DNA from 3 places in the Streptomyces sp. NPDC002958 genome. Region 2 is predicted to be linked to each of the others. Evidence: riboswitches for the same ligand, from Rfam matches in the RefSeq annotation. Region 2 holds a riboswitch; each other region holds the start of a gene.
What was found. Region 2 has a riboswitch for cyclic di-AMP ahead of ACZ3IC_RS25080 (transglycosylase SLT domain-containing protein). Riboswitches for the same ligand answer to the same signal wherever they lie in the genome.
Positions count from the first base shown of each region.

Region 1 (10,137 bases), on a different contig from region 2:
GGTCGCCGATCCGGTCCACGTACGAGGCGCGCTCCAGATACTGGTCGGGGTCGGAGGAGAGCGCCAGCTGCACGGACGGATCGAGGCCGCCGGTGCGGTACTGGGCGGCGGCGAGGGAGCCCAGCGCGTTGCGCGAGGCGTTGAGGCGCTCGGTCCCGCGGGCGGCCTCGTCGCGCAGTGAGTCGACGGCATCGGCGGCGGCGGTCGCCTTCTCCTTCGCGCCGTTGTACTGCTCGGTGGCGACTTCCGCGTCGTGGTACAGCCGGTCCACCTCTGCCCTGACCTGGGCGGGGGTGCGCTGGGGGTCGGCGTGCGCGGAGCCGGGCAGGGCGGCAGCGGTGGCGGCCCCGGCAAGGGCGAGGGTGGCTGCGGTGCGGGCAGCAGAGCCGGTGTACGGGCGCTGCTTGGGTTTCCGATGCGCTGCCACGGGGGCGTGCGTCCTTCCTGACGACTGCCCGTCGGGGACTACCGGCGGGCCCGCCCGAGGTCCGGCGGCGGGTCGCCAACAGGGGAGCGGCCCGCCGCCGGACCTCTCGGCGGGGTGACCGGCCTGCCGTCCGGCTGCGGAGCGGCGGTGAAGCCGGTCACCTGGTCAGGACGCTAAACCCGGGACAGGGGGAAGAGTCGCAATGACGCCTATTGCCTGAATTTAGCGCGACACTGTCGCTAGCTGATCGAAAAAATTGCATCAAAGTCGGGCAATAGGTGCAGGCGTGAGTAAAGTGCCAGTAAGTCGCACCTGCCTGCGGAGTGGTGATATGGGCAAGGCTAGGCTGCGGACCCATGGACGTACTCATCAATGTCTTCGTCGCCCTGCACATCATCGGCATCGCCTCTCTGCTGGGCGGTTTCCTGACCCAGATGAAGGCGATGGGCGCGGGCACGGCCCGGTTCGTCCCGGCGATGCTGCACGGTGCGCTGACGATGCTGGTCACCGGTGTCGCACTGGTCGGGCTCAACGAGGCCGACGGCCATCACGTGAACAACATCAAGATCGGGGTCAAGCTGCTGCTCCTGGTCGTGATCCTCGCGCTCGTCTACGTCAAGAGGGACGAGGAGAAGGTCGACAAGGGCGCCTTCGCGGCAGTGGGCGGCCTGACGATCGCCAACATCTTCATCGCCACGCTCTGGACATGAGCCGGCCAGGCCGGCCCTGCGTCACCGGGCGGGCCCGGACCCGGGCCCGCCCGGTGACCGGCAGCCGAGGGGATGGCGGCGTGAGCCGCTACGCCGGTCGCACGCTGCCGTAGATCGGCATGTAGTAGATCGACTCCTCGCGCACATTCGCCCCCGGCTTCGGTGCGTGGATCATCATTCCGTCGCCCTTGTAGATGCCGACGTGGCTGATGTCGTCGTAGAAGAACACGAGGTCGCCCGGCCGCAGATCCGCCGTGGCGACCCGGGTGCCTGTCTCCACTTGGTCCCAGGTGGTGCGCGGGATGTCGACGCCCGCGGCCTTCCACGCGGCCTGGGTGAGCCCGGAGCAGTCGTACGAGGAGGGGCCCGTCGCGCCCCAGACGTACGGCTTGCCGATCTGGGCCGTGGCGAAGGCGATGACCTTCTCCGCCTTGGTGGTGTCGCTGGTGTCCGAGCCCGTTCCGGTGCCGGTTTCCGTGCCCGTTCCCGTACCGCTGCCGGATTCCGCCTCCTTCGCGGCCTCCGCGGCCTTGCGGTCCGCCTCCGCCTTGGCAGCGGCCTGCTGCTGCGCCAGCTCCTGCGCCTTGCGCTTGGCCTCCGCCTCCTTCTCGCGCTCCAGCGCCGCGAGCCGCGCCTTCTCCTCGGCGGTCAGCTCCGACAGCATCGCGCGCGCCTCGCCCAGCTTCTCCTGGACGTTCTGCTTGCTGGTGCGCAGCGTGGTCTGCGTCGCGGTCAGCGTCTCCAAACTCTGCACCGCTTCGGCCCGCTCCTTCGACGCCTTGGCCTGCTGCGTACGGAAGTCCGTGACCGCCTTCTGCTGCTGACCGGTCAGCCGGCTCATCAGCTGGTTCTGGTCGAAGTACGACTGCGGGTCGTCGGCCAGGAGGAAGGTGGTGCTCGGCGCGATGGAGCCCGTGCGGTACTGCGCGGCCGCGTAGGCGCCGAGAGTCCTGCGGGCGTCGTTGAGCTTGTCGGCGCGCTTCGCCACGTCCTCCAGCAGGGAGTCGACCTTGGCGCGCTGGGTGGCGGAGGCTTCCTTCGCCCGGTTGTACTGCTGGGTCGCGGCGCCCGCCTGCCGGTAGAGGTCGTCGACCTTCTTCTGGACGTCCTCGATGCTGGGCTTCGGAGAGGGCGCGGCCGTGGCGCTCTGCGTGGAGAGCAGGGTCACGGATGCCAGAGCGGCCGTCGTGAGCCCGATGGCCGGTGTGGTGGTGCGCACCCGGGTGCGCGGTTTGCGATGCGACGCCAAGGTCGGCATCTCCTTCCGTGGACCGCCTACCGGGTTAGCTGTCGGGTTCGGGCGGAACGGAAGGCTGCCCTACGGTCCGAGTGGGGATAAGGACCGATTCACCCCGTTGCTGCGCATGGGTCCCCGGTTCCGAACTCCCGCGTGGGCAGCCCGGATTCGGCGCGGGCGCCCGGTCGGCGTGGTTCGCCTCAGGGGGTACGGGCCGCCCGGTCGAGCACGCTAGCCAAACCATGATGCTGCTGTGAAGGTTGATGTTCGATATGCCCGATACATTTTCGTGATCTCGGCGAAGTGGGGCGGCAGGGGCGGGCAAGGGCCCGGAATCCCTTACGCGGCGTGGGTGCACGCTCTCGTTGTGTGCCCTCCCGTCGGGCGCGGTGCGCCATGCGGCCGCCGGGTGTCGGTGCGGCGGCCTAGACTCGACAAGCGATGAGCAGCCTCTTTGACGACAGCTTCCTGGCCGGCCTCCAGCACTCGGAGGAAGAGCCCCCGCCGCCCCCCGAGGACTCCGCACCCGAAGCGGTGCCGGAGGACCTCTTCGCGGGCGTGTTCGACGGGCCCCCGCCGCCGAGGGACGCGTACTACCGCGACGGCGCGCACCGCCCCGTCATCGACTCCGCGGCGCTCCTCGACGGGCTGAACACCGAACAGCGCGCCGCCGTGGTCCACGCGGGCTCCCCCCTGCTCATCGTCGCCGGAGCGGGTTCCGGCAAGACCCGGGTGCTGACCCACCGGATCGCCCACCTCCTCGCCGAGCGCGGGGTGCACCCCGGCCAGATCCTGGCGATCACCTTCACCAACAAGGCCGCGGGCGAGATGAAGGAGCGTGTCGAGCAGCTCGTCGGACCGCGCGCCAACGCCATCTGGGTCATGACCTTCCACAGCGCGTGCGTACGCATCCTGCGCCGCGAATCGAAGAAGCTCGGCTTCACCTCGTCGTTCTCGATCTACGACGCCGCCGACTCCAAGCGGCTGATGGCCCTGGTCTGCCGCGATCTCGACCTCGACCCGAAGCGCTTCCCACCGAAGTCGTTCACGGCCAAGGTCTCCAACCTGAAGAACGAACTGATCGACGAGGAGATCTTCGCCGGCCAGGCCGCGGACGGCTTCGAGAAGACCCTTGCCCAGGCCTACGCGATGTACCAGTCCCGGCTGCGCGAGGCCAACGCGCTGGACTTCGACGACATCATCATGACGACGGTCCATCTGCTCCAGGCGTTTCCCGATGTCGCCGAGCACTACCGCCGCCGCTTCCGGCACGTCCTGGTCGACGAGTACCAGGACACCAACCACGCCCAGTACACCCTCGTGCGCGAACTGGTCGGCCCGGCCGGCGAGGGCGACGCCCCCGCCGAGCTGTGCGTCGTCGGTGACGCGGACCAGTCGATCTACGCCTTCCGCGGCGCGACCATCCGCAACATCCTCCAGTTCGAGGAGGACTACCCGACCGCGACCACGATCCTCCTGGAGCAGAACTACCGCTCCACACAGACGATCCTGTCCGCCGCCAACGCGGTCATCGAGCGCAACGAGAGCCGCCGCCCCAAGAACCTCTGGACGAACGCCGGCACGGGCGCCCGGATCACCGGCTACGTCGCCGACACCGAGCACGACGAGGCCCAGTTCGTCGCCGACGAGATCGACCGGCTCACCGACGTGGGCGACGCCAAGGCAGGCGACGTCGCGATCTTCTACCGTACGAACGCGCAGTCCCGCGTCTTCGAAGAGATCTTCATCCGCGTCGGACTGCCCTACAAGGTCGTCGGCGGTGTGCGCTTCTACGAGCGCAAGGAGGTCCGTGACGTCCTGGCCTACCTCCGAGTCCTCGCCAACCCCGAGGACACCGTGCCGCTGCGCCGCATCCTCAACGTCCCCAAGCGCGGCATCGGCGACCGCGCCGAGGCGATGATCGACGCGCTGTCCCTGCGCGAGAAGATCACCTTCTCGCAGGCGCTGCGCCGGGTCGACGAGGCGTACGGCATGGCGGCCCGCTCGGCCAACGCCGTCAAGCGGTTCAACACGCTGATGGAGGAGCTGCGCACGATCGTCGATTCCGGCGCGGGTCCGGCGGTGGTCCTGGAGGCCGTCCTGGAGCGCACCGGCTACCTCGCCGAGCTCCAGGCGTCCACCGACCCGCAGGACGAGACCCGCATCGAGAACCTTCAGGAACTCGCCGCCGTCGCCCTCGAATTCGAGCAGGAGCGGGGCGAGTCCGGCGAGGAGGGCACGGGCACGCTCGCTGAATTCCTGGAGAGGGTCGCGCTCGTCGCCGACTCCGACCAGATCCCCGACGAGGACGAGGACGGCTCCGGAGTCATCACCCTGATGACACTGCACACCGCGAAGGGCCTCGAATTCCCGGTGGTCTTCCTGACCGGCATGGAGGACGGCGTCTTCCCGCACATGCGTGCGCTCGGTCAGGTCAAGGAGCTGGAGGAAGAGCGGCGGCTCGCGTACGTGGGCATCACCCGGGCCCGCGAGCGGCTCTATCTGACGCGGGCGGCGATGCGCAGTGCGTGGGGGCAGCCCTCGTACAACCCGCCGTCGCGGTTCCTGGAGGAGATCCCGGACCAGCACCTGGAGTGGAAGCGGACCGGGCCGATGGCAGCTCCGGCCGGACCGACGTCGGGGATCACCTCGTCGCTGTCCTCGTCGCGCTCGCGCTCCGGCCCCTCGGGCTTCGCGACCCGGCGCACCTCGGACAAGCCGACGATCGCGCTGGCCGTCGGGGACCGGGTCACGCACGACCAGTTCGGGCTCGGTACGGTGACGGCGGTCGAGGGGATCGGCGACCAGGCGAAGGCGACGGTCGACTTCGGGGACGAGCGGCCGAAGAAGCTGCTGCTGCGGTACGCGCCGGTCGAGAAGCTGTAGGCGGGGCGGCAGCCGGGGCCGTTGCTCCGGCTGCCGGGCGCGGGGGGTTGGGCGCCGGGCGCCGGGCGTTGACCGCCGGGCGCCGGGCGCGGGCGTCGGCCGCCGGGTGGCTCAGTTCGGGTCGACGCCGTGACTGCGGAGCCAGGGGAGCGGGTCTATCGCCGCGCCACCACCGGGCCGCACTTCGAAGTGCAGGTGCGGGCCGGTCGAGTTCCCGGAGTCACCGGAGTACGCGATGACGTCACCGGCCTTGACCGGGCCCGAACGGATTCGGGTGCTGCTCAGGTGGCAGTACCAGGTCTCGGTCCCGTCGGCCATGGTGACGATCGCCATGTTCCCGTAGGCGCTGTTCAACTGGGTGCGTACGGTGCCGTCGGTCGCGGCCATCACGGGTGTGCCGTACGAGACGGGGAAGTCGATGCCCGTGTGCACGGACATCCAGTTGACGCCCGCCTGGCCGTAGTACGCACTGAGGCCGTGCTGCGCGACCGGCATGACGTACTTGGGGCGCAGGGCCTCCTTGCGGGCGGCCTCTTCCTCGCGCTTCTTCTTCTCGGCGGCCTGCCGCTCCCTTAGGTCGATGCGTTCCTGGGTGCGGCTGGCGCGGTCGGCGAAGTTCTCGGCGTCGGCGCTGAGGTTGGCGAGCTGGGCGTCCAGCTTGTTGTTGGCGGCGACCGGCTTGACGGAGCCGGGGTCGGCGGTCGCCAACGTGGTCGTGCTGTCGTCCTTCTTCTCCTCGCTGCCCAGTCCGCCGACGGAGGCTGCGGCGATACCGGCCACGCTCATCACGCAGGCAGAGGGAACGACGACCGCGAGGAGCGCGGAACGCTTCGCGGGGGAACGCCGCCGACTGCGGCTGCCGCCACCACCGCTGCGGGTGGCGAGGCGGCTCAGGGGGCGGCGCGGGTCGGGCACGGCGTCGGCTGGGGCTTCGTGTCCGTCGGCGTCGTGCCCGTCCGAACCGAAGTCCGTCTCCGGGAGGCTGAACTCGGCGGTGCGGTAGGGCTCGTACGGGTCGTGGGAGTCCTGGTCCGTATAGGACTCGTACGGCTGGTGCGCCTCGTGCGCCTCTTGTACTTCGTGTGCCTCTTGCGCTTCGTGCAACACCTGTGCGGTTTGCGCAGTTTGCGCGGTTTGCTGATCGTGCTCGGGCGTGGCGCCGGTGTTCCAGGCGGTGGCGTCGTACGCGCCGGTGTCGTACGTGGCCATGTCGGCCGTCGCCCACTGGCCGGTCCGGTACCAGTCGTTGGTGTCCCACTGGCCGGTGGCGTCCGGGGTGCCGCCCTGTGCCGGAATGTTGGCGAAGGTGGCGGTGGCGGCCGTGGTCGCTGCCGTGCCGTAGTCGGCGGGCGTCCAGGTGGCTGTGGTGTCGTACGTCGGACCTGCGGCGTACTGCTGCTGGGGCTGCGCCGCGTACGGGGCGTAGGCGTCGTACGAGGTGGTCGGGTGTGCGCCCGTGTCCCACTGCGTGGAGTCGTACTGGCCGCTGTGACCGGCCTGCCCGGTGTCGTAGCCCGTGTCGTACGTGCCGTCGTAGCCGCCGGGGAGGGAGCCGAAGAGTGGATCGGTGTCGAAGCTGCCGGTGGATTGACCGTCATATTCGGCGTACCCGGCGTGGGGGTGCTGGTCGTCCACCAACTTCTCTCTCGCCTCGGCAGCAGGACCTGTGGTCTGGGGTCCGGCGGGGGGACCCCAGGGGAAGCAGTGGCCGCGACTGTACCCGGCGGTACGCGACGTCGACAATCTTCGACAGGTTCGAGCGGCTCAGGAAACGGGCAATCGGCCGTGTTTCGACAGGCTGTCCACACAGCCTTGGCTCTATGTTCGAAACGCGTTCTATTTGCGGGGTCTTCGGCGGGATGCGGCGGGGCGGGGTCCGTCCCGATCAGGCCACCGAAGCGGCTCCGGTAGATCCGGCCGTTCCGGCAGCTTCTGTGGCTCCTGTAGCCCCTGTAGCCCCTGTAGCCCTTGTGGCTCCTGTGGCTCCGGCCGTTCCTGCGGCTTCGATCGTCGTCGATTCGCGGGACTCCAGCGCCTGCCGGACCGCGGCGGCGACGGTCGGGTGCATCGGGAGTGCGAGATGGCCGATGCCGCTGACGCGTACGTTGAGCGCGTCGAGATCCGGGTGGTCGATGCAGGCCGCCTCGACCGGGACGATCATCCGGTCCAGCTCGCTCCAGAAGCTCACGAACCGGGTGCGGCAGCCGGGCGCCGGCCTGCGCAATTCCTCGATCGGTGCGGAGCCCGTACGCATCTGGCGCACGATGGGGATGGCGCTCGCCAGCGGGGCGACGTCCGTGCCCCCGTGCGGTGTGCCGAGGGTGACCAGCGTGCGCACGCGCTGGTCACCGCCCAACCGCTGGACGTAGTAGCGGGCGATCAGGCCGCCGAGGCTGTGCCCGACGATGTCGACCTCGTGGTGTCCGGTGCGGGCGCAGATCTCTTCGACGTGCCGCCCGAGCAGCTCGGCCGCTGCACGGATGTCGCAGGTCAGCGGCGAGTAATTGAGCGATTCCAGATGGCGCCAGCCGTGCCGGGCGAGGGAGCGGCGCAGCAGGACGAAGACCGAACGGTTGTCGATGAAGCCGTGCAGGAGCACGACGGGCGGCCGGTCGCTGCCCTCGGTGGGCAGGGCGGACATCCCGGCGGGTGTGGGTGCGGGTGTGGGTGTGGGCGGTTCGGCCGGGAGTGGCGGGGGCCGCCGCTCCCCGGTGATGCCGGTGGGGTAGAGGAGCGCATGCCCGGCCAGGACCACCAGCTCGAGTGCGGTGGCCTTGAGCAGCGCGGATGACAGCCGGGTGCAGCACAGACACGGCCGACGCGGCAGTAGGGGAAGGAAAGGCAGGACCTGCATGGCCGACCTCCTGCTTCGGCAAGCGGGGAGGCGGCTCCGGCCCCGTATGCCCTCGTGGGGTGCCGTTGCGGAGGTACGGCCGTCCCGCCCGGCCACCCGACCGGGGGTTCGGCCTCGATTCGCAGGCCCCTGTTCACCGGTGGTGACGACCGGTGAACGACCGGCCGACGCGCCCGATGCCGATGGGCCCGGCGGGCCGTACCACCGTGCCGCGCGGCTGGCGGCGCGGTGGTACGGCGACCTTTGTAGCGGCTCCCCTGGCGGCCGGTCCCGCACGGCAGGTGTGCCGCGTCAAGCGGGAACGGCGCCCGGTGAACATGTCCCACGTGTGATTTCCCCCTCCCCGCCCACCGCGAAACGACGGGTTGCGGGATGCTGTCGATAACGTTCGTTCACATCCCCGGCCCTTCAGGCGCGGGAGAGGCATGTGGAGGCAGTGATGGGTGTGACCGGTCCGATCCGTGTGGTGGTGGCCAAGCCGGGCCTGGACGGCCATGATCGCGGGGCCAAGGTGATCGCGCGGGCGCTGCGTGACGCCGGTATGGAAGTCATCTACACCGGGCTCCACCAGACGCCCGAGCAGATCGTGGACACCGCAATCCAGGAGGACGCCGACGCGATCGGCCTCTCGATCCTCTCCGGTGCGCACAACACGCTCTTCGCCAAGGTGATCGAGCTGCTGAAGGAGCGCGACGCTGAGGACATCAAGGTCTTCGGCGGCGGCATCATCCCGGAGGCGGACATCGCACCGCTGAAGGATCAGGGCGTCGCGGAGATCTTCACCCCGGGTGCGACGACGGCGTCGATCGTCGACTGGGTCAACGCGAACGTCCGCCACCCCGCGGACGCCTGACTCCCCCGCCGCGAGGCAGCGGGCCGAATGGTCCGCTTGCCCCGGGTGGTGCGTCGGGGACGGCTGTACGGGGCCGGTCGTCTCGGACTGGTCGCCCCGGGCCGGTTGGTCGGAATCGCTCGCCCGGGACCGGCGCTTTGGGCCGCCTGTACCGCTTGCCCGCGACAGGGTGGCCGGGACGGTGTAGTGCTTGCCCGGGACCGGCGCATTGGGCCGCCTGTACCGCTTGCCCGGGACGGGGTGCCCGGGACGGCTGTACCGCTTGCCTGGGACGGGGTGACCGGGCCGCCCGTACCGTTTGCCCGGGACGGGGTGCCCGGGCTGGGCGCCTGCCCCTCTGCCGGACACTCTGCCCCCGGGCCCGCTTCCTGCCCGCGCCCGGCTTCTCCGCCCGGGGCCTCGCTCAGTTTCCGGATGCTCGGCCTGGGGCTTCGGTCCTCGGGCGCCGCCTCGCCGGGGTCTGGGACATTCGACCCAGGGTTTCGGTCCTCGGGCGCTGCCCCGCCCAGTCCCGGACCTTCGCCCCAGGGCCTCGCGGCCCTCAGCCGCCCGGCCCCCCGCGCCAAAGCGCCCGATGCCTGCTGACCGCGCCCCGGCTCGGAGCCCGCCGCACCCTCAGCCCGGTATCAGTTCCAAGTCCATCGTCGCGCGCAGGCGCAGCGTGGAGACCAGTCGCTGGAAGGCCTCCGACCAGTAGCCGTTCGCGCCCGGTGAGGCGTCCTCCGGTTCGTCCGGGGTGGTGGTGAGGACCTCCAAGCGGTCTGCCTCGGACGGGTCCAGGCAGCGCTCGGCGAGGCCCATCACGCCGCTGAAGCTCCAGGGATAGCTGCCCGCGTCCCGGGCGATGTCCAGGGCGTCGACGACCGAGCGGCCGAGTGGCTCGGCCCAGGGTGTCGGGCAGACCCCGAGCAGTTGAAAGGCCTCCGACAGCCCGTGGGCCGCGATGAAGTCGGCCACCCATTCGGCCCGTTGGGCTGAGGGAAGCACGGCGAGCAGCTTCGACCGCTCGGCGAGCGACGCCGTACCGGGGCCGTTCGACGGGGGGACGGAGGGGGTGCCGAGCAGTGCGCGGGCCCACTCCGGATCCCGCTGCCGCACCGCTGCCCGGCACCATGCCGCGTGCAGTTCGTCGGCCCAGCCGTCGGCCACCGGCAGGGCGACGATCTCTTG
Region 1 covers NZ_JBVHDS010000001.1:388,575-398,711, forward strand. Annotated here, with positions in the region: gene ACZ3IC_RS01860 (C40 family peptidase) at 1-427, opposite strand, end outside; gene ACZ3IC_RS01865 (hypothetical protein) at 784-1,137, shown strand; gene ACZ3IC_RS01870 (C40 family peptidase) at 1,226-2,395, opposite strand; cyclic di-AMP (ydaO/yuaA leader) riboswitch at 2,394-2,558, opposite strand; gene pcrA (DNA helicase PcrA) at 2,816-5,260, shown strand; gene ACZ3IC_RS01880 (M23 family metallopeptidase) at 5,372-6,895, opposite strand; gene ACZ3IC_RS01885 (esterase/lipase family protein) at 7,146-8,114, opposite strand; gene ACZ3IC_RS01890 (cobalamin B12-binding domain-containing protein) at 8,554-8,967, shown strand; gene ACZ3IC_RS01895 (DUF5691 domain-containing protein) at 9,583-10,137, opposite strand, start outside.
Region 1: linked by a shared signal. The riboswitch ahead of ACZ3IC_RS01870 (C40 family peptidase) and the one ahead of ACZ3IC_RS25080 (transglycosylase SLT domain-containing protein) in region 2 are both predicted to bind cyclic di-AMP.

Region 2 (10,137 bases):
GACGTCCCCCTGCTTGGCATCAAGACCTTCTTCCTTCCTTCTTGTGCAAACTTGTGCAGACGTACTCCCTGCACACAACGCTTCCGGGCAGCCGACTGGTTGCGCCCCGAAGCAGCATGCCCCGTCCAGACCCGGTTCTCGCGGGGCTGCTGCCACCCGCTGTTACAGCTCTCTGTGGCGGATCGGCGGATCACCGGTGGTGAGGGACAGCTCTACAACGCCTGTGAACTGCCTGCGGACCTGATTCAGGAGCTCCCGATCGGTGCGCGCATGGCTGTTCCCGTCACCCCGGCGGTTTACTCCCCCGTCTTCGCGCCTGCACCGCAAAATCAACCGCATCGCGTCGGCCCGGGAGTTGTCAGTCCCATCGAGGTCACGCAGGGTTCGTCACCTTGCCCTCTGGCCGGGCGTGCGGCTCCTTCGTCGTACGGCAGATCGGCTCTTCTTGTCAGACCCTTCCGCCGTCGGGCTCTGCCCTGCCCGGTCAGTCACTGGCCGGCTCGTCCCTGCCCGCCGGGGAGAGATGGAGATGGGCCAGGTCGTGCGGGACCGGACCGTCGGGGCGGAAGAGGGGCGCGCTCTCCCCGTCGGCGGCGGTGGCCGGAGCGTCCGTGAGGCGAAGGCGTGTGCGCAGCCGTCCGTAGAAGTCGTGCGGGCCGAGCCTGATGACCCGCAGGCGACGCGGGGCCGCGTACACCCCCAGCCAGTCCCCTGCATCGAGTACGCCGCGCAGTTGGCCGTCGATCGTGACCACGCCCTGCCCCGAGTGGGGCAGGACCCGCACCGCGATCGGTTCGTCCGGCGCGGCAACCACTGTGCGGTCGAAGGTCATGTGTGCTGCGACGGGTGTGAAGATGACGGCGTCCATGCGGGGTGAGACCACCGGACCACCTGCGGCGAAGCTGTAGGCGGTCGACCCGGTGGGGGTGGCCATGATGACAGCGTCGGCCGAGTACGAGGCGAGGAGCCGGCCGCCGATGTAGACGCCGAGACTCACCTGCCGGTCGCGTGCGAGCTTCTCCACGACCACGTCGTTGAGGGCTGTGACATCCAGCGCCACGCCCCAGCCCTCCGCTCCGGCCTCCGCCTCCCGGTCGACCTGGGGAGGCGGCAGCATCGGACGTCGTCCATAGGCCATCAGGGCGTCGATGTCCTGGGGCACTTCGAGCACGCGGGAGGTCCTCATCGTCAGCGTCATGCGCTCCTCGACACCCGCCCGCCCATGGTGGACGGCGTCGAGCGCCCGGACGACGTCCTCGGCCGGCACCTCGGTCAGGAAGCCGACCCGGCCCAGGTCGATGCCGAGGACGGCGGCATCGTTCTTGGCCGCGATCCTGGCGCCGCGCAGAAAGGTCCCGTCGCCTCCGAGTGTCACGATGAGGTCGGGATTCCCCGCGACATCGGCTTCTTCCCGCCCGCCGCGCCGGCGTGCGTCGTCGCGCCACACGTCGATGTCCGTGCACGGAATGCCTTCGTCCGCACACCAGTCGCGTACGACGCGCGCAGCGGCGACGGCCTCGGGCCGGCCCTGGTGGACAACGACTCCCACCCGCTCGACACTCATCTCGCTACCACTCCCCGCGTTTCGACGATGCCTGGTCCCACCTTGATGGCCCCTGCGGGTGCCGGCTCCGTTGCCGGGTCGACACACCGGTCCCGGTCAGGCGATCGGGCTCCCCGGGTCGGGATGCGCGTCGTCGGCCCCGGTCAGGACTGCGCGTTCTCCGGAATGCTGACCAGCCGACGAGTCTCCCGGCGGGGCCGCCGGTACAGCGCCCGGTGGAGCGTGACGACGCCGATCGAACGCCTGAGCTTCTGTGGGGGGTGGGGCCGGTCGCTGGGGCGAGCGCCTGGGGCGCGCTGAGCGTTTCGGCCATCGTGCAATTCCGATCAACAGGCGCGGTGTCTGAGCACGGGAGCGGTATCACCTCCGGCCGAGGACGTGGTGGGTGGTTTCGTCGTTCCCGGCGTGAGATGCAATCCTGACGAGTTCCACAGGTCAAGAGGTGTTCACCTACGGAATTCGTTGCTTTGGCGAGGTGAACCGATGGCTTGGCGTTAAGAGCGCGTCATTCTGCCGAGGGACTGTGGGGACGGCTACCGCAGCAGGATCCGGTGAAAAGTTTCACCCGGTCCGGATTTCGGAAGGGCGGGGCGCCCGGAGCGTCGCGATGCACGGATGCTGCGGGTCGCGCATCCATGGCCCTGGTGCCAGCCTGGAGACATGGCTTGGGCGTCATGGACGACTCGCGGTGTGTTCTCCGGGCACGGTGGAGTGCTCACGGATGAGGTCGGCGTCCTGTCCGGGGACCTGACTGTTCACACGACCTGGGCCGATGACACGGCCCAGGTCACTGTGCAGTACACGGGTGCGATCGACTGGTTCACCATGTCGGGCAGCCCCGTGCCGTGCTGCTCCGAGGACGACAGCCGGCGTCTTCACGACGCGGTGGTGCAGTCCGTCCGGGAGGGAGCAGCGGCGACGGTTCCCACGCCACCGGCTCAGGAGCCGGGGACCGCCCAGGAGTGACGGTTACGGATCCGGGCCCGGGGCACGCCCGTCCACAAGTCCTGGATCATTAGGATCTCGTGTGTGAGCAGAGCGTTCAGCGGCTGGACAGAGCAAGCATTCGAGCTACTCCTGCGATTGGAGGGCATGCCTTCGCAAGAGGCACGCGAGGAACGGCGCAAGGACCGGGAGCGCCTCGTCCGGCAGCCCATGATCGCGTTGCTGAACGATATGGCCGACGCGGACCAGGCGTACGAAGACTTCTCCGTCTGGGGGTTCCGCAAGGATCCGTGGTGGTGGCAGCACCAAGTGGCGGTGATCCGGATCACGCGCAGTGTCGAGATCGGCTTGCGCTTCGACCTCGACGGGCTTCGGATCAAGGGTGGCTGGACCTACCCGGACCCGGGGCAGATCCCGTTGTTCCGTACGGCAGTTGCCTCGCAGGACAGCGGCCCCGAGCTGGTGCGCGCCATCGAGGAACTCGAGGCGCAGGGGTACGAGATCACCGGCGACACCATGAAGCGCATGCCGCGCGGCCATGACGCCGGTCATCCCCGTGCCGGTTTCCTCCGGTACCGCTCGGTCTCCGCCGCCCCTCCCCTCGGCGGGGACTGCGCGCAGCACACGGCGGCGCTGGCCGACCGTGCGCTGGAAGCGGCGGCGGAGTTGGAGCCCCTGCTGTCCTGGCTCGCCGGCCATGTGTCCGTTCCCGGCTCCCACCGGTGTGCCGCATGACGTCGAACGCGCCTGCTGTCCATGCGGGCCAACAGCCGAAAGGCGGCCCCTGACCGACGGGTGGCGAGTGGCCTGTTCGGCCTCTCGCCACCCGTCGGTCCTGGACCGCCATCGGCGCTGCTGCGGGTCAGTACGCCCCGGACACGTTGTCGATCGAGCCGTACTTGTCGGCGGCGTAATTGCACGCCGCGGTGATGTTGGCGACCGGGTCGTAGCTGTCCGTCGACGTACCGGGCACGTGGTAGGCACGGAACGTCGGCTCGATGACCTGGAGAAGACCCTTGGACGGCGTTCCGGCAGCGGCGTTCGAATCCCAGTTGTTGACGGCCCGGGGGTTGCCGGAGGACTCGCGCATGACGTTGCGGTGGATGCCGTCGTAGCTGCCGGGGATGCCGTGCTCGGCCATGATGGCCAGCGACTCGTTGATCCAGCCGTCCAGATCGTTCGTGTACGTCGTGGGCTTTGCGGAAGTGGCGGACGCAGCGACTTCGTTCGACGCGCCGGAAGCCTTGGACTCGGCCTGGGCACCGATTGTCAGCTTCATGCCCGGGAGAATCCGCGCAGGGTTCTCGCCAATGATCTCTTGGTTGTCCTCGTACAGCTTCTCCCAGCCACCGCTGAGCGAATGCTCTTGTGCGATCTTGGAAAGGGTATCGCCTGCGGTCACGGAATAGGTGGTGGGCGCGGCCTTCTGTGCGGAAATTCCCTTGCCAGTGGCGGCGGTCGACGCCGCGGCCTTTTCGGCGCTGACCGCCTTGGCCGGCGCCGCCGAGGCGACACCCGCGCCGATCAGCGGAAGCATGAGGGCAGCTCCACTCGTGGTCGCGGCGACGAGACCGCGAGTCAGCGAAATGGACTTGCGGCTACGGTACTTACCCGATGCGGGCATGACTGATTCCTCTCCGGCGCCTACGGGGTGAGCTGTCGGGTTCAGGCTGGAGATGCCTGGCCGCATGAGAATGCAGCTTCACCCCGAGCCGTTCCGGATACCGGAACGGCGACTTACCTGGGTCCCCCGCTCCTGCCATGCGTGAGTGAGTGAGTGGGATTCCCGGATGGCGGCAGGATTCGGCGTTCCATCCGGATTCACGGCGACCGTAGGCGAGAAACACCGAAAGGAACAAGACCCTGATTTTGGATCACAATCAATTCGCAAGATCGAGTCACGGAATTTGCAGTAATCCACCTCACACCTCGAAGCCAACTTTCCTTGCACAGAAGGGAACCGAGCCACCATCCGCGGCATCCCGAACCCTGAAGAGTGACTCATACCACGAAGCCACAAAAGGGACATTTCACTCGATACCTAAAGCGCCACAACCCTCATAAAGCGCCCTCTTGTTAACCAAGGATGCGATTCAAATCAAATCGCCCATACCATGACACTTTGCCCGCCATCGCGGGAACCCTCCGCTTCGGCGGCGCACCGCGTGACGCTCCGCACGCTCCCCCGCCCAGCGCCCAGGCTTTGCCTTTCGCCGTCCGGATCGATATCGTTTCGAGGGTCCTGTTGTCTCCGATAGAGGTGGACGTTGCGCATCTGAGGTTTGCGATCACCGCGCCGTACGGCCCCAGCCGTACGCCTGTCACGCAGTAGCAGTGTTTTCTCCTGCCCGTGACCCCGCGTGGATGCGACCTCGGTGCATGAGCCGTCCCTCGATCTTTCGGACCGCCGCACCTCCCTCTCGGTTCGGTCGCTGCGTGGTGCTCGCACGCGAAGCCCCCGTTCACCGCGCTTGCGAATGCGAGGATCACCCATGGCAACCCCCACCACCCCCGGCGCCTCTCTCAGCTGCTCCGCCCTGTCCTTCCAGTGGCCGGACGGCACAACCGTCTTCGACGGGCTCTCTGTCAGCATCGGCCGGGGCAGCACGGGTCTCGTCGGCACCAACGGCGCGGGCAAATCCACACTGCTGCGGCTGCTGGCCGGCCAACTGCGCCCCTCCCAGGGCTCGGTGACCATCGGCGGCAGCCTCGCCCACCTCCCTCAGAACATCACCCTCGCCACGACACTGCGTGTGGACGAGGCTATGGGCATCGCCGAGCGGCGCAACGCGCTGCGCGCCATCGAGGCCGGGGATGTCGACGAGAAGCACTTCGAGACGATCGGTGACGACTGGGACGTCGAGGAACGGGCCCTGGCGACGCTGGGGTCTCTCGGACTCGGCGGCGTCGAACTGGACCGCACCGTGGGTCAGATGTCCGGCGGCGAGACCGTCCTGCTGCGTCTGGCCGCACTGCTGTTGGAGCGTCCCGACATCCTTTTGCTGGACGAACCGACCAACAACCTCGATGTGTTCGCTCGACGCAGGCTCTACGAAGCCGTCGACTCCTGGCGCTCCGGTGTGCTGGTCGTGGTCAGTCACGACCTCGAACTGCTGGAGCGCGTGGACCGCATCGCCGAACTGCGGTCCGGATCCGTGAGTTGGTACGGAGGCGGCTGGTCCGCCTACGAAGAGGCCCTGACCACCGAACAGGAGGCCGCCGGGCGGATGTTGCGGGCCGCCGAGGCGGACGTACGCCGCCAGCAGCGCGAGCTTGAGGAGACCCATGTGAAGCTGGCACGTCGCCAGCGGCACAGCAAGAAGATGGATGCCCAGCGGCGGGCCCCCCGGATCGTCGCCGGGGAGCGCAAGAGGTCCGCGCAGGAGTCGGCGGACAAGCTCCGCGGCCTCCAGGAGGACCGGCTCAGTGAGGCCCGGGAGCGACGCGAAGAAGCCGCGGACGCAATCCGTAACGACGCCGAGATCCGCGTGAGCCTCCCCCACACCGCCGTTCCCACCGGCCGCACCGTGCTGAGCCTGCACGAACTGCGCCCCCGGTTCGGCAGGCTGCACGAGGGCAATCTTCATGTGCACGGACCCGAGAGGATCGCACTCGTCGGGCGTAACGGCGCCGGCAAGACCACGCTGCTGCGCACCCTCACCGGCGAGCTGGCTCCTCTGTCCGGCGAGGCCAAAACGTTCGTACCGCTGCGGTTCCTTCCCCAGCGGCTGGATGTGCTGGACGAGGAGCTGAGCGTCGCGGCGAACGTGGCCCGCATGGCTCCCGGGATCACCGACAACCACATCCGCTCCCAGCTCGCGCGCTTCCTCTTTCAGGGAAAACGCGCGGAACAGCCGGCGGGCACCCTCTCGGGCGGCGAACGCTTCCGTGCCGCGCTCGCCGCGACGATGCTCGCCGCACCGGCTCCGCAGTTGCTGATGCTGGACGAACCGACCAACAACCTCGACATCGCCAGCGTGCGGCAGCTGACCAGCGCACTCGAGTCCTACGAGGGTGCGCTGGTCATCGCCAGCCACGACCTGCCGTTCCTCGAATCGGTCGGCATCACCCGCTGGCTGCTGCTCGCGGAGGAGCTCCAGGACACCACCGCGGAGGAGGTGGGCGACCTGCTCGCAACGCCGGAAGCGGGCTGAGCGACCACGTGACTCCGCGGGGCCGCGCTCGTCCGGCATGACGTACGAGAGGGAGGTGCGGGCCTTCATGTGGCGAAGGCCCGCACCCCGGTCGGCGGTCAGAGCCTGGCGATGATGGACGAGCCGTTGGACTCGGAACCTTCGGAGGAGCCGCAGGCGGCCAGCGCGAGAGCCAGTGCGGCGACGGTGCCGGCGGCCGCGAGCGTGCGGCGGCGGGCAGCGGGAGACAGAGAAGCGGTCGCCGCCCTCGCCCGTGAGCATGCTCTGCTGCGTCAGGTCGACGGGGACCTGACCGACGCCGACGTGACGGCTTGCGTACTGGTGCTCAGCACGACGCTCGAACTCTTCGACCACGTCGACGTGGCCTGACTCGACCTGACCGTACGCGCGATATCCGGCCTGTTCACCCGGTGAGCCCGGAGCGGACGGCATTGCTTGCACCACCAAGTGCGGAACCAATTCCCTGCGTCTACGCTCATATGTGGATCTATGCCGCCGACGTCGTGACTCGACAGGAAGCGAGATCCCCATGGAGCGGCTCAAGATGTCGGGACTCACCGGGGAACTCTCGGCGGAGTTCCTGGGCACGATGGTTCTCATCCTCTTCGGCTGTGGTGTGGTGGCCCAGGTCGTGGCGGGCGGTGCACTCACCGACCCGGCGGGGGGCCTCGGGGATCACGACAGCATCGCCTGGGCATGGGGCCTCGGAGTCACTCTGGGCGTCTATGTGGCGGGCAGGCTGAGCGGAGCTCATCTCAATCCCGCTGTGACCCTCTCGCTTGCCGCCTTCAAGGATTTCCCCTGGAAGAAAGTCGCACCCTACGCACTCGCGCAGCTCGCCGGTGCTTTCGTCGCGGCGCTGGTGGTGCGATGGAACTACACCGAGGCCCTGGCGAAGGCGGACCCGGGACACACCATCAAGACACAGTCCGTCTTCTCGACGCTGCCCGCCAACGGAAACCCTGCCCTTCCGGTTCATGCATGGGGAGCGCTGCGCGACCAGGTCATCGGCACCGCCATTCTTGTGCTGCTGATCTTCGCGGTCACGGACCTTCTCAATACGCCGCCGGGCGCCAATCTGGGGCCGTTCATCGTGGGCCTCATCGTGGTGGCCATCGGCATGGCATGGGGCACCAACGCCGGGTACGCGATCAATCCGGCCCGTGACCTCGGGCCCCGGCTCGCGAGTTTCCTCACCGGCTACGGAGGTGCGTGGCGGGACCAATACGGGAATTTCTACTATTGGGTGCCGATCGTGGGCCCACTCGTGGGTGGCCCGATCGGCGCGTTCGTCTACAAGACGCTCATCGGCCGTTTCCTGCCCACCGCGGAACCGGAGCCGGAGGGCAGCATCCCCCTGCCGTCGGAGAAGTGACGCCCGGTTCCTTCATCGAGCGCGGACTTGAGGAGGGCTCGCCACCGGCTTCTGGCGCGATGAGAGCGAGTTGCGGGAGCACTGGCAGGAGTCGAAGCGCTGGGATCCGCAGTGGAGCGACACAGCGATCCGAGGGGTACGAGAATTGGAAGAGGGCGGTCGAGCGCACCCTCGACCGGGTCAGGGTGGGATGACGTCGGGGTTCCGACCGCACCGTACGGGTGTGCCCGGCCGGGTGCGCCCGTACGGTGCGGTCGGCTCAGGCGTCGGTACGCAGTTCGGCCAGTAGCCGGTAGACGGTTTCGGTGCCCTGCCGCAGGGCTTCGACGCCGATGTGTTCGTCGGTACCGTGCATGCGCTTGAGCATGTCCCGGTTCACGGTGAACGGATACATGCCGTAGACGGGCACATTCTGTTCCCGGAACGGCACCGCGCTGGTGACCGCCTCGAACTGGCAGGCGGTGGCCCGTACTCCGGGGTGTGTCCGGCGTACGGCTGTCTGCCAGGCGCGGAAGACGTCCGTGTCGTAGCTGGAGTCGGGTACGGACAGATAGCCGCGCAGCCGGTCCAGGGCCTGCTGTTCGCTCTCGCCGGGGTTGCCGACCACGGTCAGTGTCGCCCGGTTGCCGATCAGCGAGCGCAGTTCGGCGACGATCCGGCCGGGGTCGTCGGCCCCGGGCAGGAAGGCCGCCCGGAATTCCGCGGTCGCCGTGCCCGGCACGATGCTCGGGTAGTAGCCGGACTGCGCGGAGGTGAAGGCGAGCGTGGTCCGCAGCATCGCATTGTGCAGCTCCGGTGCCTCACTGAGCCGTACCACCGCTTCACCCGCTCTGTCCCGCTGCTGTTCCGTACGGGCGTCGAGCATCTCCCGGACGGCCTCGGCGAGTGACCGGTCGGTGGTGGCCTCGGCGAGTTCGGCGAAGTACTGACGGGACAGTGCGTTGGGGCGGATGTGGGCGCGCCAGTCCCCGAGTTGTTCGAGCACCTCGCCCAGCCGGATCACAGCCTGTCCTGTGAACGGCTTGGACGTGTGGGTGGCGTACGAGGAGGTCTCCAGGCGCAGCAGCTGGGAGCGCTTGTCGTTGCAGGTGAGCGAGGCGATCATGGGAGTCCTGCCGTCGCGCTGGTTGAGCACCCAGCCGCCCTCGGTGATGACCGCGCCCGCCTCGATCCGGCCGGGGTGTTCGGTGAGGAACCAGCGCACTCCGTACGGCCCCTGTTCCTCGTCGCAGTCGGACCAGAAGACGATGTCGCGGTCGAAGGTCGCGCCCTCGCGGACATGGCGCAACAGAGCGGCGACGAAGGCGGCGTTGACGCCCTTCATGTCGAGCGAGCCGCGGCCGTACAGTTTGCCGTCCTCGATGTCTCCGGCGAAGGGGTCCGTCGTCCACTTGTCGCCGATGGCGGGGACCACGTCGGAGTGGCCGAGCAGGACGAGTGGTCTCTTCCGGGCCGGCCCGCTGCCGGGGACGCGGGCGAAGAAGTGTACATTGTCCTGCTTGGGGGTGGGCACGGTCTCGGTGCTGACCCCGGCCGCGCGGAAGATGCCCTGGAGCATTTGGGCGAACGGCAGGGTGAGCGCGCCGTCGCCGGGGTTGCTGGTGTTCTGCCGGATCATGGCCACGGCGAGGCTCACGGGGTCGGTGGGATCGCCGTCGAAGGAGACGCTGCCCGCCGCGGTAGGCGCGGCGGCCGATGCTCCGGGTGCCGGGGCCGCCACCGTGCCGAGGCCCAGCACGGTGCCCGCGACGGCCGTAGCACCGGCGCCGAGCACGGAGCGCCGTGACGGCCGGGTCCCGGTAAGACCGTCCAGACAGGCTGAGATGACCGCTGCCGGATTCTCCTGGTGGGCGTAGTGGCCTCCTTCGGCGGACAGCATCGTGCACTCGCCGCGGGTCCAGTCGGCCCAGCGGCGCACGGTCGCTTCCGGCACGTGCGGGTCGTCGGTGGCCCACACCGCGCGCAACTCCACGTGCGGTACGGGAGTCCGGCGGCCGTCGTAGTGCGCGGCCAGTTGCAGATCGGCGATGACGGGAGGCAGCAGCACCTCCTCGAACTCAGGGTCCGCCAGCAGCTCCGGGTCGGTCAGTCCGGTCCCG
Region 2 covers NZ_JBVHDS010000017.1:80,508-90,644, reverse strand. Annotated here, with positions in the region: gene bla (class A beta-lactamase) at 1-20, opposite strand, end outside; gene ACZ3IC_RS25095 (NAD(+)/NADH kinase) at 485-1,564, opposite strand; gene ACZ3IC_RS25090 (hypothetical protein) at 2,225-2,530, shown strand; gene ACZ3IC_RS25085 (DUF2461 family protein) at 2,657-3,244, shown strand; gene ACZ3IC_RS25080 (transglycosylase SLT domain-containing protein) at 3,372-4,133, opposite strand; cyclic di-AMP (ydaO/yuaA leader) riboswitch at 4,136-4,295, opposite strand; gene ACZ3IC_RS25075 (ABC-F family ATP-binding cassette domain-containing protein) at 5,002-6,663, shown strand; gene ACZ3IC_RS25070 (hypothetical protein) at 6,733-7,032, shown strand; gene ACZ3IC_RS25065 (MIP/aquaporin family protein) at 7,193-8,038, shown strand; partial or broken gene ACZ3IC_RS25060 (glycerol kinase) at 8,073-8,232, shown strand; gene ACZ3IC_RS25055 (M20/M25/M40 family metallo-hydrolase) at 8,298-10,137, opposite strand, start outside.

Region 3 (10,137 bases), on a different contig from region 2:
ATCAGCGGACTCTGTCGCTGCCTTGCCCAGCCGCCCCCGACCGCGTGCGCCATGTCCACCATCACACCGTTCATGAGTCATGAGCGTTTCCTGCCGGAGTAGCGGGCCGTACCGCCTCACCACCTACTTCACGGATCTGCGGGCTGATGGATGCAGGGTGCGCGTCAGAGCGCTCCGATCTGACGCGTCCAGTCCTCTTGATGGGGAAGCGAAAGGCGCCTGGTGTCCTGAATCAGGCCGGAAACCTGCGCAGAGGCTCAGCGCTGCGACGAGCGGGAACCGGCTTGGTCGGCCTGGCCACCTGCGCCGAGCAGCCCCGTGGCCTCGAACCGCTCCCGTGCGGCAAGACGAGGCAGTTCGCGTCGCGACAGCATCGTGACCACAGGAGGCATCGCGGCGCGCACGAGTTGGGCCGACCACAACCAGCGGGGAACATACACGGACGGACGGCGCCGTTCAATCGCCGCGACCAACCGGCCAGCCACGTACTCGACGGGGTACACCTTGCGCGCCGGCGGCGGCATGTGACCACGAAGCTGCCGCAGCACGGCGTACTCGTCGGCTTCGCGCACCATGTCGGTGTCCGTCCAGTTTATGTAAGCGATCCCCACCCCTACATGCCGGTGGGCGACCTCTGCCTGCAGCGCGTGAGCAAAGGACTCGACTCCTGCCTTCGAAGCACAGTAGGCGCTCATCATGGGGGCCGCACCGATGGACGCAAGCGACGCAACCTGGAGGATGTAACCGCAGGTCTCAAACAAGTCCCCCAGAAACGACCTCGCGGTCACGGCGCTACCAATGAGGTTTACCTCGACGACCCTCCGCCAGGTGGCCGGATCGGACTCGGCGAACGGGCCGCCCTCGGCCACTCCTGCGTTGGCAACAACCACGGAAGGAGGTCCGAACCGCGCACGAACTTCTGCGCCGGCCCGGGCCATGGCCAGGTCATCCGTGACATCGACTTCCCAACAGGCAGTCGTGCCCGGCAGAGATGCCCTGACCTGGGCCAGTGTTCTCTCCTCACGGCCGAGCAGTGCTACCTTCGCCCCCCGACTGGCCAGCTCTCGGGCCATAGCCGCACCCAAACCACGGGCCGCTCCGGTCACGACAGCTGTCCGTCCGTTCAGTGGACCCTTGGCGACCGGCATGGAACATTCCTCTCGCTGCGGCGGCGTCTCCCAGCCCACGGTAGGGGTGGACGCCGCCGTCAGCACTCGGGCGCTGTCACACCGACTTTTAGCAGCCCCGTCCTTGGCCCCCCTTGACGGGACGGGCCAGGACACTGGGCCACCAAGGCGTCCTGCCCGATGGCAGCTACCTCGCCCGGATCGAGGCGAACAAGCACAGCGAGGCGGCCGGAACCGTCAAGGCCCCGCCGTACGGGTGATCGAGTACCGCCTCGGCCCGCAGGCGGGACCGACGCCTCGGACTCGCCGAAATCGGCCGCAGCCTGCTGACCCGCCGACAATCCCGTGACTGCCCCCGCAGAATCCGGTCGTGCATCACCAGCTACGCCAGCAAAGCCCCAGGTGAAACCGCCAGCAGCCATCGTTCGCCGGCCGTTGTCACCCTGAACTACCGGTGGCACGTACCACTAAAAGCAACGGCATTGCCATTCGATCCAGTGGGGGTCGTCAACAAGTTCCCACGCGTCGTCGAGCCCGGCACACCTCAGGAATTCGACGAGGTCGCTGTCGTTATGGGCCAGCCCGACGACCTTCCCTTCGATAGCGACTCTCCGTCCGCCAGAACGGGAGAGCCCTTCACCTTGTGCTGACGGACGGCCCGAAGGCGTACGCAGCGCGGAGTTCAACGACCAGCTCGCGACCAACGGCCTCGCGCGCACCGGGTTCGGCGCCCATCTGATGTCCCCTCGGACTTCGCCGTCGACGTGACGGAGAACTGGCAATCGGAATACCTGCAGTTCTTCCTCTACATCTTCGCAGTCCGAGCTGCTCGCAGTGGCCTGCATGGCCACCTTCTCCGTATACCTACGCCAGCGTGGGTCCCCGGAGTCCAAACCCGTCGGAACACCTCACGGAACCAACGGAGTCGAGGGATGACGCGTCGGTTGCCGGGCCAGGCATCCCCATGCACGGCGCAATCTGCACGTCCCGATGGGCACTCGGCGCACGCATTCTTCAAATCCGCATAGAGCCCCTTGAGCCAATCACGGTCTCTGTTTCGAAGAGGCATTGTCGCACTCAAGCGCTCGCCGATGCGCACGAAGGGGTTCAAATACCCAAGCTCGAAGCCGGGGGCCGCCAAGGCGTGAAATTTTTAGAAGTTGTGCACCCTCCGTCGGGCTGCCATGCCGGTAAGGCGGCAGCTCCTCCCAGAAGGTGACGGGATGGCCTGCGACCTCGACTGGCTTTCGAATGGCGGCGAGGTTCTTGCCGTCAACGGCGTGCCGGACGTCGTCCTCGCCGCATGGGCCGGGCATGCCAAAGCCACCTTCACCAAGCGGGTGTACGTCCACCCGAGCCACGAGGACCTCCGCGTCGCCTCGGACCACCTCACTTCTGTACTCGGTTTCAGTGAGGGCGAAGCAGCCTGATGATCAAGCGTCTAGAGATGGTGAGATATCCGCCCTCAGCGAACAGAAAACAGCCTCCGACCTGGGACTTTTAGTGGATCACTAGGATCACGCTCCATTATATCCTTCTGTACGTCCTGTACATTTTGTACAGACGCTTGCGCAGGCCCCGCACAACCCCGGAGGAGAGGCATCGCCATGCTGTTCCGACCCACCGCCCGCTACGTACTGCCCGAGTTCACCGAGCGCACGACCAACGGGACGCGGACCCTCGACCCGTACTCCAAGCTGCTCGCCGAACGGATCGTCTTCCTCGGCACGCCGGTCGACGACACCGTGGCCAACGATCTGATCGCCCAGTTCATGTATCTGGAACACGCCGCCCCGGACCGGCCCATCTCCCTCTACATCAACTCCCCCGGCGGATCGTTCGGAGCCATGTCCGCGATCTACGACACGATGGAGTACCTCACCTGCGAGGTGGAGACCTACTGCCTCGGCCAGGCCGGTTCCTGTGCGTCGACACTGCTCGCCGCAGGCGCTCCCGGCCGACGGCACGCACTGCCCGGGGCCCGGGTCGTCGTACAGCAGCCCGCGCTCACCGAGCCGGTGCAGGGCCAGCCGTCCGATCTGGAGATCGAGGCACAGGAACTGGAGCGGGTCCGCGAGATGCTCACCGCAATGTTGGCCCGTCACACGGGCCGCAGCGCCGAGCAGATCGCCTCCGACATCGAGCGCGACCTCATTCTCGACGCGCCGGGCGCCAAGGCGTACGGCCTGGTGGACCACATCATGGAGAACCGAATGTCATCGCTCCCGCCGCACAGTGCGAGGTGAACGCCAGGTGCAGCCACCGGAGTTGCCGCCGCTCCCCGCACTGACGCGCGCCGAGGGGGAGTTCATCGACTGCTATCTCGAAGTCCTCGATCAACTGGGCCGGATCAACCCGGCCCGTGGCAGCGACACCTACGGCGCACTACGCGCCGCACAGGCGCTGGTCTCACGGGCGGGTGCGCTGCGCGACGCCCTCACGCTGATGCACGAGCGCGGCGAGACGCGGATCCATGCCGCCACCCTGGCGCGGGCGCTGCGTGTGCTCGACGGGGAACAGCGGGCCGGACGCGTCACCGTACCCCCCGCTCCCACGAGTTGATCGGCCCCTTCGTCTCCACGCCCGGCAGGGACCGGTCAGCTCCCCCTGATCCCACCCCCGACGGGGCTCGCTCAACTCACTCCACCCGCTTCCCACCAGCTTCGCTCAACTCCCCTGCTCGACACGCCCGGCAGGCAATTCGAAATTCCTCGCTCATTCGGCGTAGAAACTCCCCCTCACGAGGGATAGCTCAACTTGCGTATTCCGCGTGGCCAGTGAGCGGAATCCTTCATTCCACCCCTGGTACGACGCCGGTCCGAGTAACCGGCTCGGCCGTCGAAATCATCAAGTCCACCCGAACGGTGCAGTCGCGAGGAACCACACATATCGCTGTTCTCCCTCGGAAATCCGGCAGCAGGTGAGTCAAGATCCCTGGGACGACAAGCCCCCGCCACCGCGGCGGGGCGGTCCGGGCGGACGCCGAGTCCTGCCGCTGTCCGGATGCCTGGTCGACAGAAGTGGATCGGCAGGAGTGGAGGACCCGAGCACAACGGGTCGGCCGGATCACCGGTCGACCCTCGGGGTGAAGCCGCCGAGCGCGGCCGGGCAACTTCGCCAGCCCGAACCCGACAGGTCATCCTTCACAGGCGGCTGACGAAGGGTTGCGCATGGCTGCGCAGGTTCATGTCCCGTCTCTGCTCGCCCGGGCCGGTACGGCCTCGGTTCTGACTCTGGCCGCCGTCGGCGGCACCATACTGGCCCCGGGCGCCGCGACAGAAGCCCAGGCAGCGACTCTCTCGATGAAGGCACTCAACATCGCCGCGTCGAAGAAAGGATCGCCGTACAGGTGGGGGGCCACGGGCCCCAACCGCTTCGACTGCTCGGGCCTGACGGCCTATTCGTTCAAGAAGGCGGGCAAGAAGCTCCCCCGCACGGCCCAGCAGCAGTACAACAAGTCCCGCCATATCAAGCCCTCGCGCAGGAAACGCGGCGATCTGGTCTTCTTCCATTACGGCCGCAGCGTCTACCACGTGGGGATCTACGCCGGTCACGGCAAGATCTGGCACTCGCCGCGGACCGGCGCGGTGGTCCGGCTGGAGAAGATCTGGACAAAGGGTGTCTATTACGGGCGGGTCCGCTGATGCCTGTCCGGCGGATCAGGGGCGCGGTCCCGGCCGTGCCGTGATCCGCCGGGCAGTCCCCTGGGCCCCGCTGCCCGGCCGCCGGAGGCGCTTGACTCCACCGTCCGGCCGCCGGACAGGCGCTGGACTCCACGCTCGGCCGCCGGACAAGCGCTGGTCTCCGCCACTGATCCGCTCGTTCTCAGCGCAGCAGGGGGCCGAACACCAGTACCAGCCTTAACGCGGTGAGCGCCGCGCCGCTGCCACCCTCGATGGTGCGGGCGGTACGCGGCCGGCGCAGCCACCCGCCCAGCCCGTCCACCAGGAGCGCGGCCGGGCGGCGAGGGCGGGTGATCGTGCGCTCGAGAGAGCAGAGACGGGCGGATTGAGAGAGGGAAGCGGACGGATCGGGAGGTCCGTCAGCTCTGTACGGGGATGCTCCACGGGAGCGCGATCCAGACCGTCTTGCCGCCGTCGGCGGTGGGGGTGACGGTGAGCCGGCCCCCGCACTCCTTGGTCAGGCCACGGATGATCACCATGCCGCGCCCGTTGTCCTGCTGAACGGCGGCGGGCAGCCGCCGGGGCCAGCGCGGGTGACTGTCCGTCACCCCCAGATGCAGCTGCTCCTCCCGCTCCAGTCTCAGGTCCACGGTGAAGGTGGGTGACTGTCCGAACGTGTGCTGGACGGCGTTGGTCGTCAGCTCCGAGACGATGAGCTGGATTCCGTCAGCGAACTCCGTGTCGGTGACCAGGCCCCATTCGGTGAGCACTCCGGCCACATATCTCCGGGCCACCGAGACCGAGACCGGCTCGCTCGGCAGAGTGACACTTGCTTCTTGATGGTCTGCCATGGCGAGCCGTCCCTTTCCCACCCGGACCGACCCGCGATCGGCCCGGTTGCGCTTCGCGCCAGATTGCCACTGATGCTGCCCTCTGTGATGGCGATCCACCAAGATATGCATATATCTGTCGCTCAATGCGGTGAACCCTGCCCCGCAGGACCGTCAGTGGGCGTCACACTGTCCGCTCGGCAGAAAAGGGAGGGAGGCCGCAGATGCAGCACGGCCCCGCGGTACGACGCCGCAAGCTCGGGGAGGAGCTCCGGAGTCTGCGCCATGCGTCGGGACTGACCAGTCGGGACGCCGCGCGGATGCTCGGCTGGCACCAGTCGAAGGTGAGCCGGATCGAGACCGGTGTCAGTGGGGTGCGGCCGGTCGATGTGGCCCGGCTGCTGGACGCGTACGGCGTGGACGACGCTCAGCTGCGGACGCTCCTGGGGACCCTGGCGGGTTCGGCGGGCGGTGGCGGCACCGGGTGGTGGCATGCCTATCGCGGACTGATCCCGCCCCAGTACCGCGACTTCATCAGTCTGGAGTCCCAGGCGCGGACCGCACGCACCCTGGAGACCTCGGTGGTACCGGGGCTCCTTCAGACGGCCGACTACGCACGCGCGGTGACCCGGGCATCGCTGGACGGGTTACCCGCCGGCCAGCTGGACTCGCTGGTGGAGGTGCGGCTCTCCCGGCAGGGTGTGCTGCGGACCGATCCGCCGCTGCGACTGAGCGCGGTCCTCGACGAGGCGGTGCTGCGGCGCGAGGTCGGCGGGCGCCGAGTGATGAGAAACCAGCTGCGCCACCTGGCCCGTGTGGCTCAACTTCCCCACGTACAGATTCAGTTGCTTCCGTTCTCGGTCGGCGGCTATGCCGGCCTCACCGGACCTTTCGTTATCTTCTCATTTCCGAACACTTCTGATCTGGACGTGGTAGTTCTCGACCATTTGACGAGTAGCCTCTATCTGGAGCGGAAAGAAGACCTTGAGGCGTACAGCTCGGCCTTCCGCACGATGCAGTCACACGCGCTGTCGCCGCAGCACTCGTTGGACCTCATCGCCGCGATCGACCGCGACGGTCAGTGACTCCGGACCGCCCGAGGGGGGCGTCATGTCGGATTGCCTCGCACAGCACGAGCTACGGTGGCGGCGCAGCAGCCGCAGCACGGGTATGAACAACTGCGTGGAGGCCGCACCGTTCGATGATGGACGGCTGGCCGTGCGGGACTCCAAGGACGTGTCCAGGCCACCGCTGCGGTTCTCCGCGGCGGCCTGGACATCCTTCGTCTCCGGCCTGCACCGGGGTTCGGTCAGCTGACGGGAGCGGTTCGCCGCACGATCGCCACGGCGGTGGCGATCTGCTCCTGGGTCAGATCGGCTCGCGCGGTCAGTCGCAGCCGGGAGATGCCGTCCGGCACCGACGGCGGTCGGAAGCACCCCACCGCGATTCCCGCGGTGCGGCAGTCGGCCGCCCAGCGCACCGCCGCTTCCGCCGAGGGGGCCCGCACCGAGACCACGGCGGCGTCCGGGCGTACGGCGGTCAGACCGGCGGCGGTCAGCCGCTCGTACAGGGCGGTGGCGACCGCACGGGCCCGGCCGGCGCGCTCCGGCTCGCGGCGGAGCAGCCGCAGGCTGCCCAGGGCCGCGCCCGCCGCGGCCGGTGCGAGGCCCGTGTCGAAGATGAATGTACGGGCCGTGTTGACCAGGTGCTCGATGACCCGGGCCGGACCGAGGACCGCTCCGCCCTGGCTGCCCAGGGACTTGGAGAGGGTGAGCGTGGTGACGATTCCCTCGCCGCCCGCGAGACCGGCGGCGGCGAGGGCGCCCCGGCCGCCTTCCCCCAGCACGCCCAGCCCGTGCGCGTCATCGACGAGCAGCGCGGCGCCCTCCGCCCGGCAGGCACGGGCCAGTTTTGCCAGCGGCGCGGCGTCACCGTCGACCGAGAAGACCGAGTCGGTGACCGTCAGCGCGCGCCCCTCGTGTGTCTGCAGGGCCTTGCGCACGGCATCGGGATCGGCATGCGGCACGACAACGGTCTCGGCCCGGGAGAGTCGGCAACCGTCCACGATCGAGGCGTGGTTGCCCGCGTCGGAGACGATCAGCGAGCCGCGGTCGGTGAGGGCGGTGAGGGCAGCGAGATTGGCCGCGTAGCCCGACGACAACACCAGAGCCGCCTCGAAACCACAGAATTCGGCCAGCGCGCATTCGAGTTCGGTGTGCAGCGCGGTGGAGCCGGTGACGAGTCGCGATCCGGTCGCACCCCCACCCCACCGGCGGGCGGCCTCGGCCGCGGCAGCGGTGGTCTCGGGGTGCCGGGTCAGGCCCAGATAGTCGTTGCTCGCAAGGTCCAGAAGTTCCGGTTCGACAGGCCGGGGGCGGAGCGTGCGGACAAGTCCGGCGTCGGCGCGGCGGCGCGCCTCGTCGTCGATCCAGTCGAACGGAGCGAAGGGCATGAGTGGTCCCTTTTGTAGGCAGCTCACAGAGCCTAACCGGGGGCGCAGCAGGTCATGGTGTGGCAATACACACACCCTCGACGGGCCCTGTTGTCCGGTTCCTCCTTGGCTGCGGGCCGTGCCGTAGGTCAGGATCAACACCATGGACCTCCTGAACACGCTGGTGGACAAGGGGCTGCGGCGCGAGCTGCCGACCCGCGAAGAAGCGCTCGCCGTACTGGCGACCTCGGACGACGATCTGCTCGAAGTGGTGGCCGCGGCCGGAAAGGTGCGCCGTCAGTGGTTCGGGCGGCGCGTAAAGCTGAACTATCTGGTCAATCTCAAGTCCGGGCTCTGCCCCGAGGACTGCTCGTACTGTTCGCAGCGGCTCGGCTCGAAGGCCGAGATCCTCAAGTACACCTGGCTGAAACCGGACGAGGCGTCGAAGGCAGCCGCCGCCGGGGTGGCGGGTGGCGCCAAGCGGGTGTGTCTCGTGGCGAGCGGCCGCGGTCCGACCGACCGTGATGTCGACCGGGTGTCGCAGACCATCGAGGCGATCAAGGAGCGACACGAGGGCGTCGAGGTGTGTGCCTGCCTCGGCCTGCTCTCCGACGGACAGGCCGATCGGCTGCGTTCGGCGGGCGCCGACGCGTACAACCACAACCTCAACACGTCCGAGGGGACGTACGGGGACATCACCACCACCCACACCTATGCGGACCGGGTGCAGACCGTGCGGCAGGCGCAGGTCGCCGGGCTCTCGGCGTGCTCCGGGCTGATCGCCGGGATGGGCGAGAGCGACGCCGATCTGGTCGATGTCGTCTTCTCGCTGCGTGAGCTGGATCCGGACTCGGTGCCGGTGAACTTCCTGATCCCGTTCGAGGGGACCCCGCTGGCCAAGGAGTGGAACCTCACCCCGCAGCGGTGTCTGCGCATTCTGGCGATGGTCCGGTTCGTCTGCCCGGATGTGGAGGTGCGGCTCGCGGGTGGGCGCGAGGTGCATCTGCGCTCGATGCAACCGCTCGCCCTGCACCTGGTCAACTCGATCTTCCTGGGCGACTACCTCACCAGTGAGGGACAGGCGGGGCAGGCGGATCTGGACATGATCGCGGATGCCGGTTTCGAGGTGGAGGGAGCGGAGACGACGACGCTGCCCACACACCGTGCTCAGGCGGGTGGCGGCTGCGGTTCGCACGACGGCGGGTGCGCGCCCTGCGGCGACGCGCCCGCGGAAGCCGCTCGGGCGGCGACTGCCGAGACGACGACGCTGCCCGCACACCATACTCGGGCGGGTGGCGGCTGCGGTTCGCACGACGGCGGGTGCGCGCCCTGCGGCGACGCGCCCGCGGAAGCCGCTCGGGCGGCGACTGCCGAGATCTCCGAGGCACCGGCTGCACGCACGGATCTGGTGGCGGTCCGCCGTCGCGGCGCGGGCACGGATCTCGCCCCCAATGCCTGAGGCCCTCTCCCCGGCCGAGCTGCGGTTTCTGGACCGGGCTCACGTCTGGCACCCGTACGGCCCGATGCCGGGACGCCAGGAGCCGCTGGTCGTGGAATCCGCGTCCGGGGTGCGGCTCCGGCTCGCCGAACCTGCCCACGGACAGCACGAGTTGATCGACGGCATGTCGTCGTGGTGGTCGGCGGTGCACGGCTACAACCACCCGGTGCTCAACGAGGCGGCTCGCGGTCAGCTGGACCGGATGAGTCATGTGATGTTCGGCGGGCTCACCCATGAGCCCGCCGTGCGGCTGGCCACTCGGCTCGTCGAGATCACCCCGGAGCCTCTGCGCCACGTCTTCCTGGCCGACTCGGGGTCGGTGTCGGTCGAGGTCGCGGTGAAGATGTGTCTGCAGTACTGGCGCTCGGCCGGGCGGCCCGCCAAGCAGCGGCTGCTGACCTGGCGCGGCGGATATCACGGGGACACCTGGCAGCCGATGTCGGTGTGCGACCCCGAGGGTGGCATGCACGAGCTGTGGTCGGGCGTACTGCCCCGGCAGATCTTCGCCGACGAGCCCCCGGCCGGCTTCGACGCGGAGCCGGATGCCGCCTACGTGCGTCATCTGTGGGAACTGATCGCGGAGCACGCCGACCGGCTGGCCGCGGTGATCGTGGAGCCGGTGGTGCAG
Region 3 covers NZ_JBVHDS010000010.1:160,053-170,189, forward strand. Annotated here, with positions in the region: gene ACZ3IC_RS19785 (SDR family oxidoreductase) at 258-1,148, opposite strand; gene ACZ3IC_RS19790 (hypothetical protein) at 1,262-1,387, shown strand; partial or broken gene ACZ3IC_RS19795 (DUF6766 family protein) at 1,950-2,063, shown strand; gene ACZ3IC_RS19800 (hypothetical protein) at 2,351-2,557, shown strand; gene ACZ3IC_RS19805 (ATP-dependent Clp protease proteolytic subunit) at 2,738-3,373, shown strand; gene ACZ3IC_RS19810 (hypothetical protein) at 3,381-3,689, shown strand; cyclic di-AMP (ydaO/yuaA leader) riboswitch at 4,122-4,294, shown strand; gene ACZ3IC_RS19815 (C40 family peptidase) at 4,298-4,771, shown strand; partial or broken gene ACZ3IC_RS19820 (LysE family translocator) at 4,953-5,081, opposite strand; gene ACZ3IC_RS19825 (ATP-binding protein) at 5,170-5,601, opposite strand; gene ACZ3IC_RS19830 (helix-turn-helix domain-containing protein) at 5,805-6,665, shown strand; gene ACZ3IC_RS19835 (DUF397 domain-containing protein) at 6,691-6,897, shown strand; gene ACZ3IC_RS19840 (8-amino-7-oxononanoate synthase) at 6,890-8,032, opposite strand; gene bioB (biotin synthase BioB) at 8,175-9,470, shown strand; gene ACZ3IC_RS19850 (adenosylmethionine--8-amino-7-oxononanoate transaminase) at 9,463-10,137, shown strand, end outside.
Region 3: linked by a shared signal. The riboswitch ahead of ACZ3IC_RS19815 (C40 family peptidase) and the one ahead of ACZ3IC_RS25080 (transglycosylase SLT domain-containing protein) in region 2 are both predicted to bind cyclic di-AMP.